DNA from 2 places in the Streptomyces sp. NPDC040622 genome. Region 2 is predicted to be linked to the other one. Evidence: riboswitches for the same ligand, from Rfam matches in the RefSeq annotation. Region 2 holds a riboswitch; the other holds the start of a gene.
What was found. A riboswitch is a leader RNA that binds a small molecule or an ion and turns the genes downstream of it on or off. The one in region 2 is predicted to bind cobalamin.

Region 1 (9,086 bases), on a different contig from region 2:
AGGAGCGTCACGCCGAGGCGGCGGCCGATGTCGTCGCCGACGGGCAGTCCGGTGGTCAGGGAGGTGCCGGGGTCGCCGGTGAGCAGGCGGCCGAGCCAGTGCCAGAAGCGGCTCCAGGCCGGTTCGTCGAGGCCCAACTGCCAGCGCAGCGCGGCCACTTGTTCGGGGGTGCCGAGTTCGCCGCGCAGCACGTCGGCCGTGTCGCCGGGCAGCAGCGAGCCGACGGCGAACACGGCCACCAGCACCATCAGGCACTGGAGGAGGGCGAACAGGGAGCGTCTGAGGACGTAGGCGCGCACGACGTCAGCTGATGCGGACCCGGTCGAAGCGGGCCCAGTCGTGTGAGTTCGGTGGTGCCGAGCGCAGGCCGCCGACCGACCGTGCGACGGCGTCGTTGGCGTCGGAGAACGCCCACACGAGAAGCCCGGACTCGTCGCGGGCGATCTTCTGGGCGCGGGAGAGCAGCGCGAGGCGGTCCCGCTCGTCGCGGCTGGTGCGGGCCCGGTCCAGCAGGGCGTCGAACTTCTTCGAGGCGTACTGCGTCTGGTTGCGGGCCGCCCCGCCCCGGACGCGCTGCTGCAGGAAGTCGGATACGGGCAGGGTGGAGGTGGTGTTGAAGGCGGCGACGCCCTTGGTCTTGATCTCGCTGAAGTAGGTGCTGGACGCGCGGGTGTTGACGGTCAGCTTCAGGCCGACCTCGCGCAGCTGCCGTGCCATCAGGTCGGCGGCCGGCTCCCAGACGGCGTCGACGGAGCTGGTCTCCACGGTGATGCGCAGGCCGTCCGCACCGGCTTCCTTGACGAGTCGCCGCGCCTCGTCGACGTTCCGCTCCGGGGGTGCCAGATCCTTGGGATAGCCGCGCAGACCGAGTCCGAACAGGTCGTTGCCGACCTCGCCGTGCCCGGCGAGCGCGATCCGGACCAGCGCCTCCCGGTCGAGCCCGAGCCGCACGGCGGCTATCAGGCGGGGGTCGCCGAACGGCTCGCGTCCCGTGCGCAGGAGCAGTTGCTGCGCGGTCGCCCGCTTGGCGGTGAGCAGCCGGGTCGAGCCGTCCCTCTTGAGCCGCTCCACGGAGGGCCCTGCCATGTCGGCGCTGTAGTGCACCTGTCCGGACAGCAGGGCGTTGAGCCGCGCCGACTCCTCGTTCGCGGGGACGATCTCCAGCTCGGCGATGTGCGGGGCGCCGGCCCAGTGGTCCGTCCAGCTCCGGTAGCGGGCCGTACCGCCGGGCGTGAACGACACGTAGGTGAACGGGCCGGAGCCGATGGGCTTGCGGAAGTCGGTCGTACCGTCCGGGATGATCTCGGTGCCGGGCCCCGCGAAGACCGTGGGGAACTCGAAGTTCGGCGCCTTCAGCACGAACACGACGGACCGCCGTCCGTCGGCCCTGCTCGCGGCGGAGTCGATCGCGGAGAGCAACACCTGCGAGGGCGACCCTGTCCTGGGGTCGGCGGCGCGGCGGTAGCTGTACAGGACGTCCTTGGCGGTGACCGGCTTCCCGTCGTGGAATGCCGCATCGCGCAGGCGGACGCGCCACCGGGTGCCCGAGCCGTCGCTCTCCCACGACTGCGCGAGCCGCTCGCGCACCGACATGTCGTCCGCGTACGTGCCGAGCGTGTCGTAGAGCGCCTTGGCGCGGGCCTGGTCGACGAAGTTCGGCGCGACGTGCGGGTCGAGGGTCTCCTGGGAGCCGCCGGACGTGAACGCGGCCCGGAATCGATCGCCGCGTCCCCCGTCCCTGGTGTCGGCGCCGCAGCCGCTCAGCAGGCCGGCACCGGCGAGCGCCAGGGCCCCCGAGGCGGCCAGCACGCCTCGCCTGCCCGGCTCTGTTCGTCGCGCCGGCTCCGTCCGGGCATGCGTCGTCACATCGATCCTCTCCGGGGTGTCCTCGCCCCTGCCGTCGGACCGGCGACGGGTCAGTCTCCTGACTTCCGGATCGTCGCTCGCCTCCGCCTTCCCGTCCGCGTACCGCGGTCAGTGGCGTGCGGGAGGCTCGCTTCCCGGTCACAGTGGCGGGACCGCGCCGGAATCGCACCGGCTTCCTGGTCCCCGTCGCCCAGTGCGCTCATTGTGGCGCACGAGGCGACGAGCACCTCAACCCGGTGGGACGCTCCCGGTCTCCGGGCCGTGTGATCAGCTGTGGGGGAAGGCAAGCAGGGGAGGGGCGGCGGCACGGGTCGCCCAACTCCCGGAACCCGACAGACCATCTGGAAAGGGATATCTGCCCCGATGACAGCGACAGCACCCTCCGAGCGGCGGCACTGGGAACACTGGCAGAACAGCTGGGACCGCCAGCAGGAGTGGTACATGCCGGACCGGGAAGAGCGGTTCCGGGTCATGACCGACACGGTCGAGGCGCTGGCGGGCCGCTCGCCGCGCGTCCTCGACCTCGCCTGCGGCACCGGCAGCATCACGGACCGCCTGTTGCGCCGGCTGCCGGACGCCGAGGTCACCTGCGTGGACATCGATCCACTGCTTCTGACCATCGCCCGGGGCCACTTCGCCCGGGACGAACGCGTCTCCTTCGCCGAGGCCGACCTGACCGACGCGGACTGGACCGAGCGGCTCCCCCACACCTCCTACGACGCCGTGGTCACCGCCACCGCGCTGCACTGGCTGGACACCGGGCCCCTGAGCCGCCTGTACGGCACGCTGGCCGGGCTGCTGCGCGAGGGCGGCGTCTTCCTCAACGCCGACCACATGAAGGACGAGTCCGCGCCACGCATCAACGCCGCTCTGCACACCCTGCACACGGAACGGCAGGATCACCAGCGGGCGCGGGGCGCCTTGGACTGGGCCGACTGGTGGCGCGACGCGGCGCGCGATCCCCTCCTGTCCCGCGCGGCGGCCGAGCGCTTCGCACTGCTGGGTGATCCACGGCAGCCCCGCACCGGCACCGAGCCACGGGATCGCCCCACGGCCACCCACTGGCACATCGAGACGTTGCTGGAGCATGGGTTCAGCGAGGCGCGACAGGTGTGGTGCTCCGCGAGCGACGCGCTGGTGGCCGCGCTGCGCTGAGGCCACCGACGGCGACTCGCCCCCGCTCACGCCCACGGCCGGGGCCCGGGCCACCGCACCCGCACCCGCACCCGCACCCGCACCCGCACCCGCACCCGCACGAACGGTGGTTCGGCCCCGGAGGCCCCGGTAGCGAAGGGGGCCGCGCGCCCGGGTGATCGAGTGGACGATGACGCCGCCCCGCACCGCCCGCAAGCCCTACGCTGGCATCGTCACGCCGCTCGTCTCGACGGAGTGACTTCCCCACGGCGCCGGGCCCTGGCCCCTTGCCCGACGCCGAGGCACAGGCCGGACACCGTCGCGGCGTCTGCCCCTGGCCGGACCGAAAGGAAACAGCATGGTCTGGTCCCAGTTGGCGCCCGCTGCCCACATCGCCCTCAGCCACCACACCGACACCGGAGCCGCCACGCTGCACGTGGCCGGGGAACTCGACGTCGACTGCCTGCCCACCCTGGCGCGTGCGCTGGTCCGCCTGGAGAACACTCCCGGGCGGATCGCGCTCGACCTGAGCCGGGTCACGTTCTGCGCCCCCGCCGCCCTGGACCTCCTGGTGCAGGCCTCCCACCGCATCGGCGCCGTCGGCGGCGAGTTGGTGGTGGAGCGCGCCCACAGCCAGGTCCTGCGCACCCTTCAGCTGTGCGGCCCGCCCGCCGGACTGCGGATCGACCCCGCTCCCCTGGGCCTGCTCGCTCCCGACGAACGCCAGCGCCGCGAGACCCTGTTGCGCGAGACCCTCAGGCTGGCCTTGCGCATCATCGGCGCCCCCATGGGCAACGCCCAACTCCTCGACCCCGCCACCGGCGTGCTGCGGATCGTGACCCAGCGCGGCTTCCACCACCCCTTCCTCTCCTTCTTCGAATCCGTCGACGACCGCGAGAGCGCCTGTGGCGTCGCCGCCAGGGACCGTCGCTCCCTCTACGTCGAAGAGGTGGCCGCCTCGCCGATCTTCTTGGGCACGCCCGCCCTGGACGTCCTGGACACCGCCGGCGTCGGCGCCGTGGTCTCGCTGCCCGTCGCATCCGGTGAGGGCGCCCTGATCGGCGTCGTCTCCCTCCACCACTCGCGTCCCACCGCCTGGACGCCGGAACAGCGGACCACCCTGGACCGCCTGGCCCGCGCCGCCGGCCACATCCTCTGACCGCCGCACCCGGCTCGGACAGTCCCGCGCTCGGTGGGCGCCGGGCGCGGCCGCCATGCGTTCCAGGACGGCAGGCATGCCGGGGGGGCGATGCGCCGGAAGTCGCCTTCCCCGCGCGGGAAACGGGCCGGTTCCGTCGTCGCCCTCCGCCGGATGGGCAGCGGGCCGAGCCTCGCCTCCGCGAGGTGGTCGCACGCGTCGTGGGGGGGGCGAAAGCCCGGGATGTTGCCCGCCGCCCCACCGGTCAGTCGCCCTCGGTCTCGAACGTGCGCAGCAGGTCGGCGGCGACGCTCACGGCGATGGTCGCCGGTTCCTTGCCGGTGATGTCCGCGAGGCCGATCGGGGTCTTGATCCGGCCGATGGTGGCCTCGTCGTGGCCGCCCTCGGTGGCGAGGCGGTGGCGGAACCGTACCCACTTGGCGGCCGAGCCGATCAGCCCGATGGAGCCGAGGTGGGGGGTGCGCAGGGCGGCGTCGCACAGCGCCGCGTCCTCGGCGTGGTCATGCGTCATGATCAGGACGTGGGTGCCGCGCGGCAGCTCCGCGAGGACCTCCTCGGGCAGCAGCAGCGTGTGGTGCACGTGCACCTGCCCCACCGCGTCCGCCAGCACGTCGAGCCGTTCCTCGGTGAGGATGTCGGACCGGGTGTCGATCAGATGCAGGTCGAGGTCCTGGCGTGCCAGGATGCGCGCGAGTTCCAGGCCCACGTGTCCCACGCCGAAGATCGCCACCGCCCGTACCACCGCCAGCGGTTCGAGCAGCACCGAGACGGTGCCGCCGCAGCACTGCACGCCGTGCCGGTTGGTCACCTTGTCGTTCAGGGCGAAATCCATCAGTTCCGGCTCCGGCTTGGACGCGGCGATCATCTCGCGGGCCCGGTCGATGGCGACGGCCTCGACGTTGCCGCCGCCGATCGAACCCCACGTCTCGGTCTGCCCCACGACGAGCTTCGCGCCGGCGTCGCGCGGGGCGTGTCCCCGCACGGTCGCGACGGTCGCGAGCACGCCGGGCTCCCGGCGTGCTCGCAGCCGCGCGACCGCGGCGACCCAGGTCATGTCAGGCACCGCTCAGCGTTTTTGCGTCGTCCCGGGCCGTGGCGTCGGCCGCACGACCGCCTGCGACGGCGCCTTCGGGGACAGAACCGTTCGGGGCGGTCCCGTTCCGGGCGGCATCACTCCGGCGCGCCGACCGGATCGCCCAGTACACCGCCTCCGGCGTCGCGGGCGAGGCCAGTTCGACGCTGACGCCGTCCGGCCCGAACGCGGCCGCGGCCTGCCGCAGCGCCTCGCGCACCGAGAACGCCAGCATCAGCGGCGGCTCGCCCACCGCCTTGGACCCGTAGACCGCGCCCTCCTCGGTGGCGTTCTCAAGGAGCGTCACGTTGAGCTCCTCGGGCATCTCCGAGAAGCTCGGCAGCTTGTAGGTGCTCGCCGCCTGGGTGAGGAGACGGCCGCGGTTCGGCCCCTCCGTGGCGTCCCAGCGCATGTCCTCCAGGGTCAGCCAGCCCGCGCCCTGCACGAAGCCGCCCTCGACCTGACCGATGTCGATCATCGGGGAGAGGCTGTCGCCGACGTCGTGCACGATGTCGACCCGTCGGATGCGGTACGCGCCGGTGAAGCCGTCGACCTCCACCTCGGCCGCCGCGGCGCCGTGGGAGAAGTACTTGAACGGCGAGCCCCTGAACGTCTTCGCGTCCCAGTGCAGTCCCTCCGTCCGGTAGAAACCGGCGGCGGACAGCTGCACCCGCTGGAAGTACGCGGTGCGCACCAGATCGTCCCAGGCCAGCTCCTTGTCGCTGCCCAGCATGCGCGCGACACCTTCGACGATGCGTACGTCCGAGGCGTTCGACCCCAGGTGGGTGGCGGCCACCTGCAGCAGCCGCTCGCGCAACTGCTCGCAGGCGTTCTTCACCGCCGCGCCGTTGAGGTCCGCCCCGGCGCTCGCGGCGGTGGCGGACGTGTTGGGCACCTTGTCGGTGCGCGTCGGGGCGAGGCGCACCTTGTGCAGCGGGATGCCCAGCGTGGTGGCGGCCACCTGCAGCATCTTGGTGTGCAGGCCCTGGCCCATCTCGGTGCCGCCATGGTTGATCAGGACCGAGCCGTCCTTGTAGATCAGCACCAGCGCGCCGCCCTGGTTGAAGGCGGTGAGGTTGAACGAGATGCCGAACTTGACGCCCGTGACCGCGAGGGCCCGCTTGGTGTGCGGGTGTGCGGCGTTGAAGGCGGCGATCTCGCGCTTGCGGTCGGCGACGCCGCCGTTGTCCAGGGTCTTGTGCCAGACCGCGGAGATCCGTTCGTGCTGGAGGACCTGCTGCCCGTACGGCGTCGACTGCCCCTCCTGGTAGAAGTTGCGCTCCCGCAGCTCCATCGGGTCCAGGCCGAGCAGCGGCGCACACCGGCCCATGATGTCCTCGATCACCAGCATGCCCTGCGGTCCGCCGAAGCCGCGGAAGGCGGTGTTGGAGACCTTGTTGGTCCGGGCGATGCGGCCCGCGATACGGGCGTTGGGGATCCAGTACGTGTTGTCGATGTGGCACAGCGCGCGGGCCACCACCGGCTCGGAGAGGTCCAGGCTCCAGCCGCCGTCCGCGGTCAGAGTGGCGTCCAGGGCCCGGATGCGGCCGTCGGCGTCGAAGCCGATCTTCCAGGTGGCGTTGAAGCCGTGCCGCTTGCCCGACATGGTCAGGTCCTGCGTCCGGTTGAGCCGCAGCCGGACCGGCCTGCCGGTCAGCTTGGCGCCGAGCGCGGCGACCGCCGCGAACCCGTGCGGCTGCATCTCCTTGCCGCCGAAGCCGCCGCCCATCCGCAGACACTGCACGGTCACCTCGTGGCTGTGCAGCCCGAGGACGTGCGCGACGATCTCCTGGGTCTCCGAAGGGTGCTGGGTGCTGCTCTGGACGAACACCTGCTCGCCCTCGTCGATGTGGGCCAGCGCCGCGTGCGTCTCCAGGTAGAAGTGCTCCTGGTCGGAGAACTGGAACTCGCCGGTGAACACGTGCGCCGCGTCGGCGAAGCCCGCCTCGACGTCGCCCGTCAGCATCACGGGCCGGGCGCCGTGGAAGCTGTCGGCCTCGATGGCGTCCTGCAGCGTGACCACGGAGGGCAGTTCGTCGAGCTCCACCTCGACGGCCGCCGCGCCCAGCCTGGCGGCCTCCAGGCTCTCGCCGAGCACCCAGGCGACCGCGTGGCCGTAGAACATGACCTCGTCGGGGAACAGCGGTTCGTCGTGCTTCATCCCCGCGTCGTTGACGCCCGGCACATCGGCACCGGTGAGCACGCGGACCACGCCGGGGACGGCGAGCGCCGCCTCGGTGCGCAGCCCGGTGATCCTGCCGTGGGCCTTCATGACCTGGACCGGGTACGCGTGCAGCGCGTCCTTGGTGCGGTGGACCAGGTCGTCGGTGTACAGCGCGGCGCCGGTGACGTGCAGGACGGCGCTCTCGTGCGGCATGGAGACGCCGACGACCGGCTTCTCGGGACGCTCGGACAGATGACTCATGACGGCACCGCCTCGGTGGTCTGTGCGTGCAGCTTCGGCAGGCTCTGGCCGAGCATCGCGGAACGGTAGTCGGCGCTGGCACGGTGGTCGTCCATCGGCGTGCCCTCGCCCCGCAGCACCCGGGACGCGGTCTCGACGGTCTCCGCCGTCCACGGCCGGCCCTCGAGGGCCGCCTCGGTGGCGAGGGAGCGGATCGGGGTGGCGGCCACACCGCCCAGGCCGATCCGTGCCGTGCGGACGATCCCGTCCTCGATGTCGAGCGCGAAGGCCACGGCGACGCTGGAGATGTCGTCGAAGCGCCGCTTGGCGATCTTGTGGAAGGCCGTGACCGGGGAGAGCGGCAGCGGGACGCGCACCGCGCGGATCAGTTCGCCGGGCCGGCGCACGCTCTGCCGGTAGCCGGTGAAGTAGTCGGCCAGGGGGACCTCGCGCTCCCCGTCGGCGTCGGCGAGCACCAGCCTCGCCTCGAGGGCGAGCAGCACCGGCGGGCTGTCACCGATGGGCGAGCCGGTGCCCAGGTTGCCGCCGAGGGTCGCGCCGTTGCGGATCAGGCGGGACGCGAACTGCGGGAACAGCTCGGCGAGGAGCGGGACCCGGCCGTCGAGGCGGCGCTCGATCTCGGTGAGCGTCAGCGCCGCGCCGATCTCGATGTGGTCGGAAACGAAGCGCAGTTCCCGCAGTTCGGGCAGCCGGTCGATGGCGACCACGCAATCCGCGCGCCGGGAGCGGATGTTGACCTCGACGCCCCAGTCCGTGGATCCGGCGACCACCACCGCGTCGGGCCGCTCGCGCAGCAGCTCCAGCGTCTCGGCCAGGGTGCTCCTGCGCAGGAACGCGCTGCCGTCCCGGGTGTACTCGGTGGCGACCGGAGCGGGCGCGGACCGCTCACGGCGTCGCGCGAGCGGATCCTCGTCGGCGGGCATGCCGACGGCGAACGCGGCGTCGCGGATCGGGCGGTAGCCGGTGCAGCGGCAGAGGTTTCCGCTCAGCGCGTGCAGGTCGAAGCCGTTCGGGCCGTGCTCGGGGCCGGCGCCCTCAGCCACGTCAGCCACGTCAGCGCTATCGTCCGCGGCCGCGCGGGCGCACCGGTCCGGCCGGTAGTACTCCGCGGCCATGCTGCAGATGAACCCCGGTGTGCAGTAACCGCATTGGGAGCCGCCGCGGACCGCCATCTCCTCCTGCACCGGGTGCAGGGCGCGCGGCGCACCGGGCCCGTCGACGGTGGCGAGGCCTTCGGAGGTGATGATCTCCTGACCGTCGAGGGCCGCGGCCGGGACCAGGCAGGCGTTGACCGCCACCCAGTCGGTCGGCTTGTCCACTCCGGGACGGGCCACCAGGACCGAACAGGCGCCGCACTCACCCTCCGCGCAGCCCTCCTTGGTGCCGGTGAGCCCCCGCTCGCGCAGGAGATCCAGCGCTGTGGTGTGGCA
Region 2 (9,086 bases):
GGCGACGTGCGTGCGCCCCGCGGCCCGCGCCACGTCGACACCGCGCCGGATCGAGTCGATCCACGCCGAGCAGGAGTAGGGGACGACGATCCCGGTCGTGCCGAGGACGGACAGGCCGCCGAGGATGCCGAGGCGGGGGTTCCAGGTGGAGCGGGCGATCTCCTCGCCGTGGTCGACGGAGACGGTGATCTCGACGTCCGGGGCGACCCCGGCACGTGCGGCGACCAGCGCCACGTGGTCGCGCATCAGCTGCCTCGGCACGGGGTTGATCGCGGGCTCGCCGACGTCCAGGGGCAGCCCGGGGCGGGTGACGGTGCCCACGCCGGGGCCCGCCCTGAAGACGACGCCCGACCCGGTGGGCAGCCGGCGCACCGTGGACCGCACCAGCGCGCCGTGCGTGACGTCCGGGTCGTCGCCCGCGTCCTTGACGACACCCGCCATGGCGTGGGAGCCGCCGAGCTCCTCCGCGGCGAGCGCGAAGGCGGGCGTCTGTCCCTTGGGCAGCGTGATGGTCACGGGGTCGGGGAAGTCGCCGCTCAGCAGCGCCGTGTACGCGGCGGTGGTGGCGGCGGTCGCACAGGCGCCGGTCGTCCAGCCGGGGCGCAGGCCGGTGTGCTTGAGTTGGGCGCTGCGCCCGCCCTCGGCCTCACTTGCCCTGCCCGGCTTGCCCGCCCGGCCCGGCTCGTCTGGCTTGCTTGCCTCACTCATGAAGGAAACCGAACTCCGTGCACGTACTGATTCTGGGGGGAACGACCGAGGCCCGCCGCCTGGCGGAGCTCCTCGTGGACGAGGCGGGACTGCGGGTGACCAGCTCCCTGGCGGGACGGGTCGCCTCGCCCCGGATGCCGCCGGGCGAGGTCCGCGTGGGTGGTTTCGGCGGGTCGCAGGGCCTGGCCGCGTGGCTGCGCGAGCACCGCGTGGACGCGCTCATCGACGCCACCCATCCTTTCGCCGGGACGATCTCGTTCAACGCGGCGACCGCCGCCGCGTCGGCCCATGTTCCCCTGCTCGCCCTGCGTCGGCCCGGCTGGGTCGCGGGTGAGGGGGACGACTGGCACTCGGTCGGCTCCCTGGACGAGGCCGCGCGTGTGCTGCCCGCGCTGGGCGAGCGGGTGTTCCTCACGACCGGGCGGATGGGGCTCGCCGCGTTCTCGGGGCCCGGACTCGCGGCGCTGTGGTTTCTCGTACGGTCCGTCGACGCGCCCGAGCCGCCGTGTCCCGCCCGCATGGAGGTGCTCCTTGACCGGGGGCCCTTCACGCTCGACGGGGAGCGTGAACTGCTGCGCCGGTACGGGGTGGATGTCGTGGTGACGAAGGACAGCGGGGGTGGGGCGACGGCGCCGAAACTGGCTGCCGCGCGTGAGGCGGGGGTTCCGGTGGTCGTGGTCCGGCGGCCCGCGGTGCCGGATGCGGCCTCGGTGGCCGCCTCGCCCGGGGAGGCGGCCGACTGGGTACGCCTCCTCCCGCGGGGCGGGGCGTAGTCCCTCCGCCCCGCCCGTCCGTGGTGGCCGGTCGCGCGGTTCCCCGCGCCCCTGGGACACCCTGCGCCCCGGCGCGGGGTGCCCCGTACCGTCCGCGAGGCGCGCCGTGGGTCTACGTCGGTGTGGTCTCCGGGTATCTGCGGGGTGTCCAGACGATCTGCTTTTTGCCGTCGTTCCTCTGGACCCATTGGGTCTGGGAGGAGCCGACGATCAGCAGCGTGCGCATGTCGACGTCCGACGGGTCCAGGTCACCCAGGCGTACGACGCGTACGTTCTCCTCGGGGCCTCCGACGTCTCTGCCGAGGACCACCGGCGTGTCCGGTGTGCGGTGCTCAAGGAGCAGTTCGCGGGCCTTGCCGACCTGCCAGGTGCGGCTGCGCGAGCCGGGGTTGTAGAGCGCGAGGACGAGGTCCGCCGCGGCCGCCGCCGCGAGGCGTTCCGCGATGACCTCCCACGGCTTGAGACGGTCGGAGAGGGAGAGGGTCGCGTAGTCGTGGCCGAGCGGCGCCCCCGCGCGGGCCGCCGCCGCGTTGGCGGCGGTCACCCCGGGCAGCACCCGGACCGGCACGTCCGCGTACGCGTCCTGCGAGGCGACCTCCAGGACGGCCGTGGCCATCGCGAAGACGCCCGGGTCGCCGCCCGACACGACGGCGACGCGCCGCCCGCGCTGCGCCAGCTCCAGGGCGAACTCGGCGCGCTCCGACTCGACCCGGTTGTCGGAGCCGTGCCGCCGCTGTCCCGGCCGGTGCGGCACCCGGTCGACGTACGTGGTGTAGCCGACCAGGTCGTCGGCGGCGGCCAGCGCGCCGCGCGTCTCGGGGGTCAGCCACAGCGGGCCCGCGGGGCCGGTGCCGACCACGACGACCTCGCCGCGCTCCGCGTCCCGCGCGGGCGGCTCGGGCGCGGGGCCGCCGGTCAGCGGCGCCACCCTGCTGGGCAGGACCGCCACGGAGAAGTACGGCACCGAATCCGGGTCCACGTCGGCCAGCCTGCCGGTGCGCTCGCCGGCCATGGTGGCCCGCTCGACGTAGCGGGCCTCCGCCAGGCGGCCCGCCGTCTCCAGGGCGCCGCGCACCTTCCCGAACGTACGGCCGAGCTTCATGACGACCGCGGAGTCCGTCGCCGCCAGACGCGCGGCCAGCTCCTCCTCGGGGAGCGTGCCGGGCAGGACGGTGAGGACCTCCTCGGCCTCCACCAGCGGCTCGCCGAGGCGGGCCGCCGCCGCGCTCACCGAGGTCACGCCGGGGATCACCTCGGTCGGGTAGCGGTGCGCGAGGCGCTTGTGCATGTGCTGGTAGGAGCCGTAGAAGAGCGGGTCGCCCTCGGCCAGGACGGCGACCGTGCGGCCCGCGTCGAGGTGGACGGCGAGGCGGGCGGCGGCCTCCTCGTAGAAGTCGTCGAGGGCGCCGCGGTAGCCGCCGGGGTGGTCGGTGCTCTCCGTGGTGACGGGGTAGACCAGCGCTTCCTCGATGTGGTCGGCGCGCAGGTGCGCGGCCGCGATCGAGCGGGCTATGGAACGGCCGTGTCGTGCCGAGTGGTAGGCGACGACGTCGGCCGCCGCGATCACCTCGACGGCGCGCAGGGTCATCAGCGACGGGTCGCCCGGGCCGAGCCCGACGCCGTACAGCCGCCCCTGCGCGGTCCCGGCGGCCCGGGTCGCGTTCTCGGTGCGCTGTTCGGTGCTCTGTTCGGTGCTCTGTTCGGTGAGCCGTTCGGTCCTCTGTTCGGTGTTCACTCGGCCTCGCTCGCAATCGCGTTGATCGCCGCCGCGGCCATCGCACTGCCGCCCCTGCGACCCCGTACGACCAGATATTCCAGGCCCGAGGAGTGCGCGGCGAGCGCGTCCTTGGACTCGGCGGCGCCGACGAAGCCGACCGGGATGCCGAGGACGGCGGCGGGGCGGGGCGCGCCCTCCTCGATCATCTCCAGGAGGCGGAAGAGCGCCGTGGGGGCGTTGCCGATGGCGACGACCGAGCCTTCGAGGCGGTCGCGCCAGAGTTCGAGGGCGGCGGCGCTGCGGGTCGTGCCCAGCCGCGCCGCGAGGTCCGGCACGGACGGGTCGGCGAGGGTGCAGATCACGTCGTTGCCGGCGGGCAGCCGCTTGCGCGTGACGCCGCTGGCGACCATGTTCGCGTCGCAAAGGATCGGCGCGCCGTCGCGCAGCGCCTTGCGGGCGTCGGCGATCACCCGCGGGCTGTGGGCGAGATCCTTCACGAGGTCGACCATGCCGCAGGCGTGGATCATCCGGACCGCGACCTGACTGACGTCGGCGGGCAGCCCGTTCAGGTCGGCCTCCGCGCGGATGGTGGCAAAGGACTCGCGGTAGATCGCCGCGCCGTCCTTCTCGTAGTCGAACACTGTGCTCTCGCTCATCTCGTGGCCGTCGTTCTCGTGGTGGTGCATGCGGTGTTCGTGGTGGTACGTACCGTTTTTGTGCGGGTACGTGCCGTGGTGACGCGGTCGGTCAGGGTGCCGTCGGGCACGGGGATCGCCTCGCCGGCCGTGCGCGCCGTCACCTCGTACCGCCCGCCGCCGGTGGCGAGGACGTCGACCCAGTCGCCGCGCGGGTGTCCGCAGCGGCGTTCGCAGCCGGAGAAATGGACCGGCAGGACGGGCAGCGCGCCGTGGGCGGGGATCCCGTCGTCGAGGCCCGGCACGGCGTCCGCGCGCACGTCGGCGAGGGACTTGGCGCAGCCGGGGCGGCCGGCGCAGGCGCCGACGCCGCGCCAGGGCGAGTCGGCGGTGGTGAGGTACCCGGCGTCGGCCAGGACGGCGAGGCGGTCCCGGGCCGCGTCCGCGTCGGCGAAGCCGGGGAGCACGAAGCCGCGCCACGGGGTGACGCGCAGCTCGTCGGCGGGGAGCGGCAGGAGGGCCCGCCACTGGGCGGCGTCGACGCGGCCGAGGGGAACGTCGACGGCGACCGCGCGGCCGGTGACGCCCGGGGCCGGCGGGGCACCTAGGGTCACCGGCGGGGGCCCGGCGGGCACGGCCCCGGTGGGCGCCGCCCCGACGGACGCGGCCCCGGTGGGCGCGGCCCCGGTGGGCGCCGCCCCGACGGACGCGATCCCGGCGGGCGCGGTCCCCGCGGGCGGGGTCCCGGTGGGCGCGGCCCCGACGGGCGCGATCCCAGCGGACGCGATCCCAGCGGGCACCGCCTCGGCGGACACAGCCCCGCTGGGCATGACCTCGACGGGCGCGGCCCCAACGGGCACCGCCCCGGCGGACGCGGTCCCGGCAGGCACGGCCCCGGCGGGCACCGCCTCGGCGGACGCAACCCCGCTGGGCACGGTCCCGACGGGCGCAGCCCCAACGGGCACCGCCCCGGCGGACGCGATCTCGACAGGCACGGCCCCGGCGGGCACCGCCTCGGCGGACGCAACCCCGATGGGCACGGTCCCGACCGGCACGGTCCCGGCGGACCCGGCCCCGCCAGACCCGGCCCCGACGGACTCGGCCCAGATGCCCGCCCGCTCCAGCGCCCCCGCAAGGTCCGCACCCGGGCTGCCGGGCAGCTCCGCCACCCGCCAGGCCCCGTTGCCCGCCGCGCGCGCGGCGGCGAGGAAGGCGCCGGCGGCGGCGAGTGCGGCGCGCGGGGCGTCCGGCGCGGCGACGCGGCGGGCGAGGTCCCCGAGCCGTACGACCGCCGTCCCGCCGGATTCTGCGATCAAGGTCACATCGCCGCCGAGCCCGGCCACGTCCCCGCGCCCGTCGTCCAGGGCGAACAGGAAGCGGCCCGAGAGTTCCGCGGTCCACTCCTCGGCGCAGAGGAGTCCGTCCAGCTCACGGACCCACAACTGCACGTCGGCGTGGCCGAGTCCGTCGGTTCCCGCGGCCGGGGACGCCACGATGTTCCGGACGCGTTCGTGCCGCTCGGAGGGGAGCAGGCCCGCGTCGGCGAGCAGCCGGGCGAGCTCGCCGCCGCACGTCTCGCCCAGGCCGCGCAGCTCGATGTTGCCGCGCGAGGTGATGCTGAGGTTCCCGTCCCCCAGGCGCTCCGCCGCCGTCCCCAGCGCCACGACCTGACGGGTCGTCAAAAGGCCGCCGGGCAGGCGGAGTCGGGCGAGCCGGCCGTCGTCGGCGAGGTGCAGGCGAAGCGCTCCGGGGCAGGCGTCACCCCGGTCGCGTATGACGGATTCGCCCTGGTCTGGGGGGAGAGCTGGGGTGGGCGGCATGGCGGCGAGCATACCCACGCGGATCCGGCCGGTCGCCTGCCGGGACGGGCCGTCGCGGCAGGTGGCCGCCCCGCCGGACGCGGGCAGGACTTACTATGCAGGCGGCGGTCCGACAGGTCCGCCGACGCCAGCGACGGCGTGGGTCCACCAGGACCCGAGGGAGGAAGCCCGGTGCGATTCCGGCGCGGTCCCGCCACTGTGAGCCCCACCCGTGTGGGGTGAGCCAGGAACTCCTGCCGTCCATACGACCACCCGGGGCGCGGACACCCCGAGGAAGGCCTGCGCCCGCATGCTTCTGCTGTTGTCGACCTCCGACACCGACCTGCTCAGCGCCCGCGCGGCGGGAGGCCCGGTCGACTACCGGTTCGCCAACCCCTCGCGCCTCGACCTCACCGGGCTGCCCGCCCTGCTCGACGGCGTCGACCTCGTCGTCGTCCGCCTCCTCGGCGGCGTCCGCGCCTGGCAGGACGGCCTGGACCAGCTCATCGCCACCGGCCTGCCGGTCGTCGTGCTCACCGGTGAACAGGCGCCCGACGCCCAGCTGATGGCCTCCTCCACCGTGCCGGTCGGCATCGCCGCCGAGGCGCACGCCTACCTCGCGCACGGCGGCCCCGCGAACCTGGAGCAGCTGGCCCGCTTCCTCTGCGACACCGTGCTGCTCACCGGGCACGGTTTCGAGCCGCCGGCGCCCGCACCCTCCTGGGGCCCGCTGGAGCGCACCGCGCGCGAGGTCGAGGGCCCGACGGTGGCCGTGCTCTACTACCGCGCCCACCACATGAGCGGCAACACCGCGTTCGTGGACGCGCTCTGCGGTGCGATCGAGGACGCGGGCGCGCGGCCCCTCCCGCTCTACGTGGCGTCGCTGCGCGCCCCCGAGCCCGAGCTGATCGACGCGCTGCGCGCCGCCGACACCATCGTGACGACGGTCCTCGCGGCCGGTGGCACCAAGCCCGCCGAGGCCTCCGCGGGCGGCGACGACGAGTCGTGGGACGCGGGCGCCCTGACCGGCCTCGACGTGCCGATCCTCCAGGCGCTCTGCCTGACCGGGTCCCGCGCGGCCTGGGAGGAGAACGACGAGGGCGTCTCGCCGCTGGACGCCGCGAGCCAGATCGCGGTGCCGGAGTTCGACGGCCGCCTCATCACGGTCCCCTTCTCCTTCAAGGAGATCGACGAGGACGGCCTGCCCGCGTACGTGGCCGACGCCGAGCGGGCGGCCCGCGTCGCCGGCATCGCCGTGCGCCACGCCCGCCTGAAGCACATCCCGGCCGCCGACAAGCGCCTGGCCCTGGTGCTGTCCGCGTACCCGACGAAGCACTCCCGCATCGGCAACGCGGTGGGGCTCGACACCCCCGCCTCCGCCGTCGAGCTGCTGCGCAGGTTGCGCGCCGAGGGGTACGACTTCGGCCCCGAGGCCGACATCCCCGGCCTGGTCTCCGGCGACGGCGACGAGCTGATCCGCGCGCTCATCGACGCGGGCGGCCACGACCAGGAGTGGCTCACCGAGGAGCAGCTCGCCGCCAACCCGGTGCGCATACCCGCCGCCGACTACAAGCGGTGGTACGCCACGCTCCCCGCGGAGCTGCGCGCGTCCGTCGAGGGCCACTGGGGCCCGCCGCCCGGCGAGATGTTCCTGGACCGCAGCCGGGTGGGCCGGGGCGGCGACCCGGAGGGCGACATCGTGCTCGCCGCCCTGCGCCGCGGGAACCTGCTGGTCCTCATCCAGCCGCCGCGCGGCTTCGGCGAGAACCCCATCGCGATCTACCACGACCCCGACCTGCCGCCCTCGCACCACTACTTGGCGGCCTACCGCTGGATCGCGGCGCCCGCGGCCGACGGCGGCTTCGGCGCCGACGCGATGGTCCACCTCGGCAAGCACGGCAACCTGGAGTGGCTGCCCGGCAAGAACGCCGGCCTCTCCGCGGCCTGCGGCCCCGACGCGGCGCTCGGCGACCTGCCGCTGATCTACCCCTTCCTGGTCAACGACCCGGGCGAGGGCACGCAGGCCAAGCGCCGCGTGCACGCCACGCTCATCGACCACCTGGTGCCGCCGATGGCGCGCGCCGACTCCTACGGCGACATCGCGCGCCTGGAGCAGCTCCTCGACGAGTACGCGCAGATCAGCTCCATGGACCCGGCGAAGCTGCCCGCGATCCGCGCGCAGATCTGGACGCTCATCCAGGCCGCGAAGCTCGACCACGACCTGGGCCTGGAGGACCGTCCCGACGACGACGGCTTCGACGACTTCCTGCTGCACGTCGACGGCTGGCTCTGCGAGATCAAGGACATGCAGATCCGCGACGGTCTGCACGTGCTGGGCAAGGCGCCGGCGGGCGGCGACCGCGTCAACCTGGTCCTCGCGATCCTGCGGGCCCGCCAGATCTGGGGCGGCACGACGGCCCTGCCCGGCCTGCGGGAGGCGCTCGGTCTGGACGAGTCCGCCGCCACGCGGGCCGGCGCCGACGAGGCGGAGGACAGGGCCCGCGCGCTGGTGCAGGCGATGGACGACGCGGGCTGGGACCCGGCGGCGGTGGCTTCGGTGGCCGCGGGCCAGGGCGAACAGGTCGCCGCCGTCCTGGAGTTCGCGGCTCATGAGGTCGTCCCGCGCCTGGCGGCCACCACTGCCGAGCTCGATCACGCGGTGCACGCCCTGAACGGCGGCTTCGTCCCCGCCGGCCCCTCGGGCTCCCCGCTGCGCGGCCTGGTCAACGTCCTGCCGACCGGCCGCAACTTCTACTCGGTCGACCCCAAGGCCGTCCCCTCCCGCCTCGCGTGGGAGACGGGCCAGGCCCTGGCCGACTCCCTCGTCGAGCGCTACAAGTCGGACAACGGCGGCTACCCCACCTCCGTGGGCCTGTCCCTGTGGGGCACGAGCGCGATGCGCACCGCGGGCGACGACGTCGCCGAGGCCATGGCGCTGCTCGGCGTCCGCCCCGTCTGGGACGACGCCTCGCGCCGGGTCACGGGCCTGGAGGCCGTCCCGTACGAGGAGTTGGGCCGTCCCCGCATCGACGTGACGCTGCGCATCTCGGGCTTCTTCCGCGACGCGTTCCCGCACACGATCGGCCTGCTCGACGACGCGGTGCGGCTCGCCGCGTCGCTGGAGGAGCCCGCCGAGCACAACTACGTCCGCGCCCACGCGCAGGCCGACCTCGCCGAGCACGGCGACGAGCGGCGGGCCACCACCCGCATCTTCGGTTCGCGCCCGGGCACGTACGGCGCGGGCCTGCTCCAGCTCATCGACTCCCGCGACTGGCGCACGGACGCGGACCTCGCCGAGGTGTACACGGTGTGGGGCGGCTACGCGTACGGCCGCGGCCTCGAGGGCCGCCCGGCCCGCGCCGAGATGGAGACGGCGTACAAGCGCATCGCGGTGGCGGCCAAGAACACGGACACCCGTGAGCACGACATCGCCGACTCCGACGACTACTTCCAG

Region 1: linked by a shared signal. The riboswitch ahead of ACZ592_RS02450 (ABC transporter substrate-binding protein) and the one ahead of cobN (cobaltochelatase subunit CobN) in region 2 are both predicted to bind cobalamin.

What each region holds. Positions count from the first base shown of each region.
Region 1 is NZ_JBVIXD010000001.1:553,210-562,295, reverse strand. It holds gene ACZ592_RS02455 (ABC transporter permease) at 1-299, opposite strand, end outside; gene ACZ592_RS02450 (ABC transporter substrate-binding protein) at 304-1,809, opposite strand; cobalamin riboswitch at 1,918-2,045, opposite strand; gene ACZ592_RS02445 (class I SAM-dependent methyltransferase) at 2,230-3,021, shown strand; gene ACZ592_RS02440 (GAF domain-containing protein) at 3,359-4,159, shown strand; gene xdhC (xanthine dehydrogenase accessory protein XdhC) at 4,404-5,213, opposite strand; gene xdhB (xanthine dehydrogenase molybdopterin binding subunit) at 5,215-7,656, opposite strand; gene ACZ592_RS02425 (xanthine dehydrogenase small subunit) at 7,653-9,086, opposite strand, start outside.
Region 2 is NZ_JBVIXD010000005.1:579,780-588,865, forward strand. It holds gene ACZ592_RS17230 (cobalt-precorrin-5B (C(1))-methyltransferase) at 1-708, opposite strand, end outside; gene ACZ592_RS17235 (cobalt-precorrin-6A reductase) at 726-1,481, shown strand; gene ACZ592_RS17240 (precorrin-2 C(20)-methyltransferase) at 1,594-3,216, opposite strand; gene ACZ592_RS17245 (precorrin-8X methylmutase) at 3,213-3,854, opposite strand; gene ACZ592_RS17250 (cobalamin biosynthesis protein CobG) at 3,851-5,653, opposite strand; cobalamin riboswitch at 5,778-5,901, shown strand; gene cobN (cobaltochelatase subunit CobN) at 5,943-9,086, shown strand, end outside.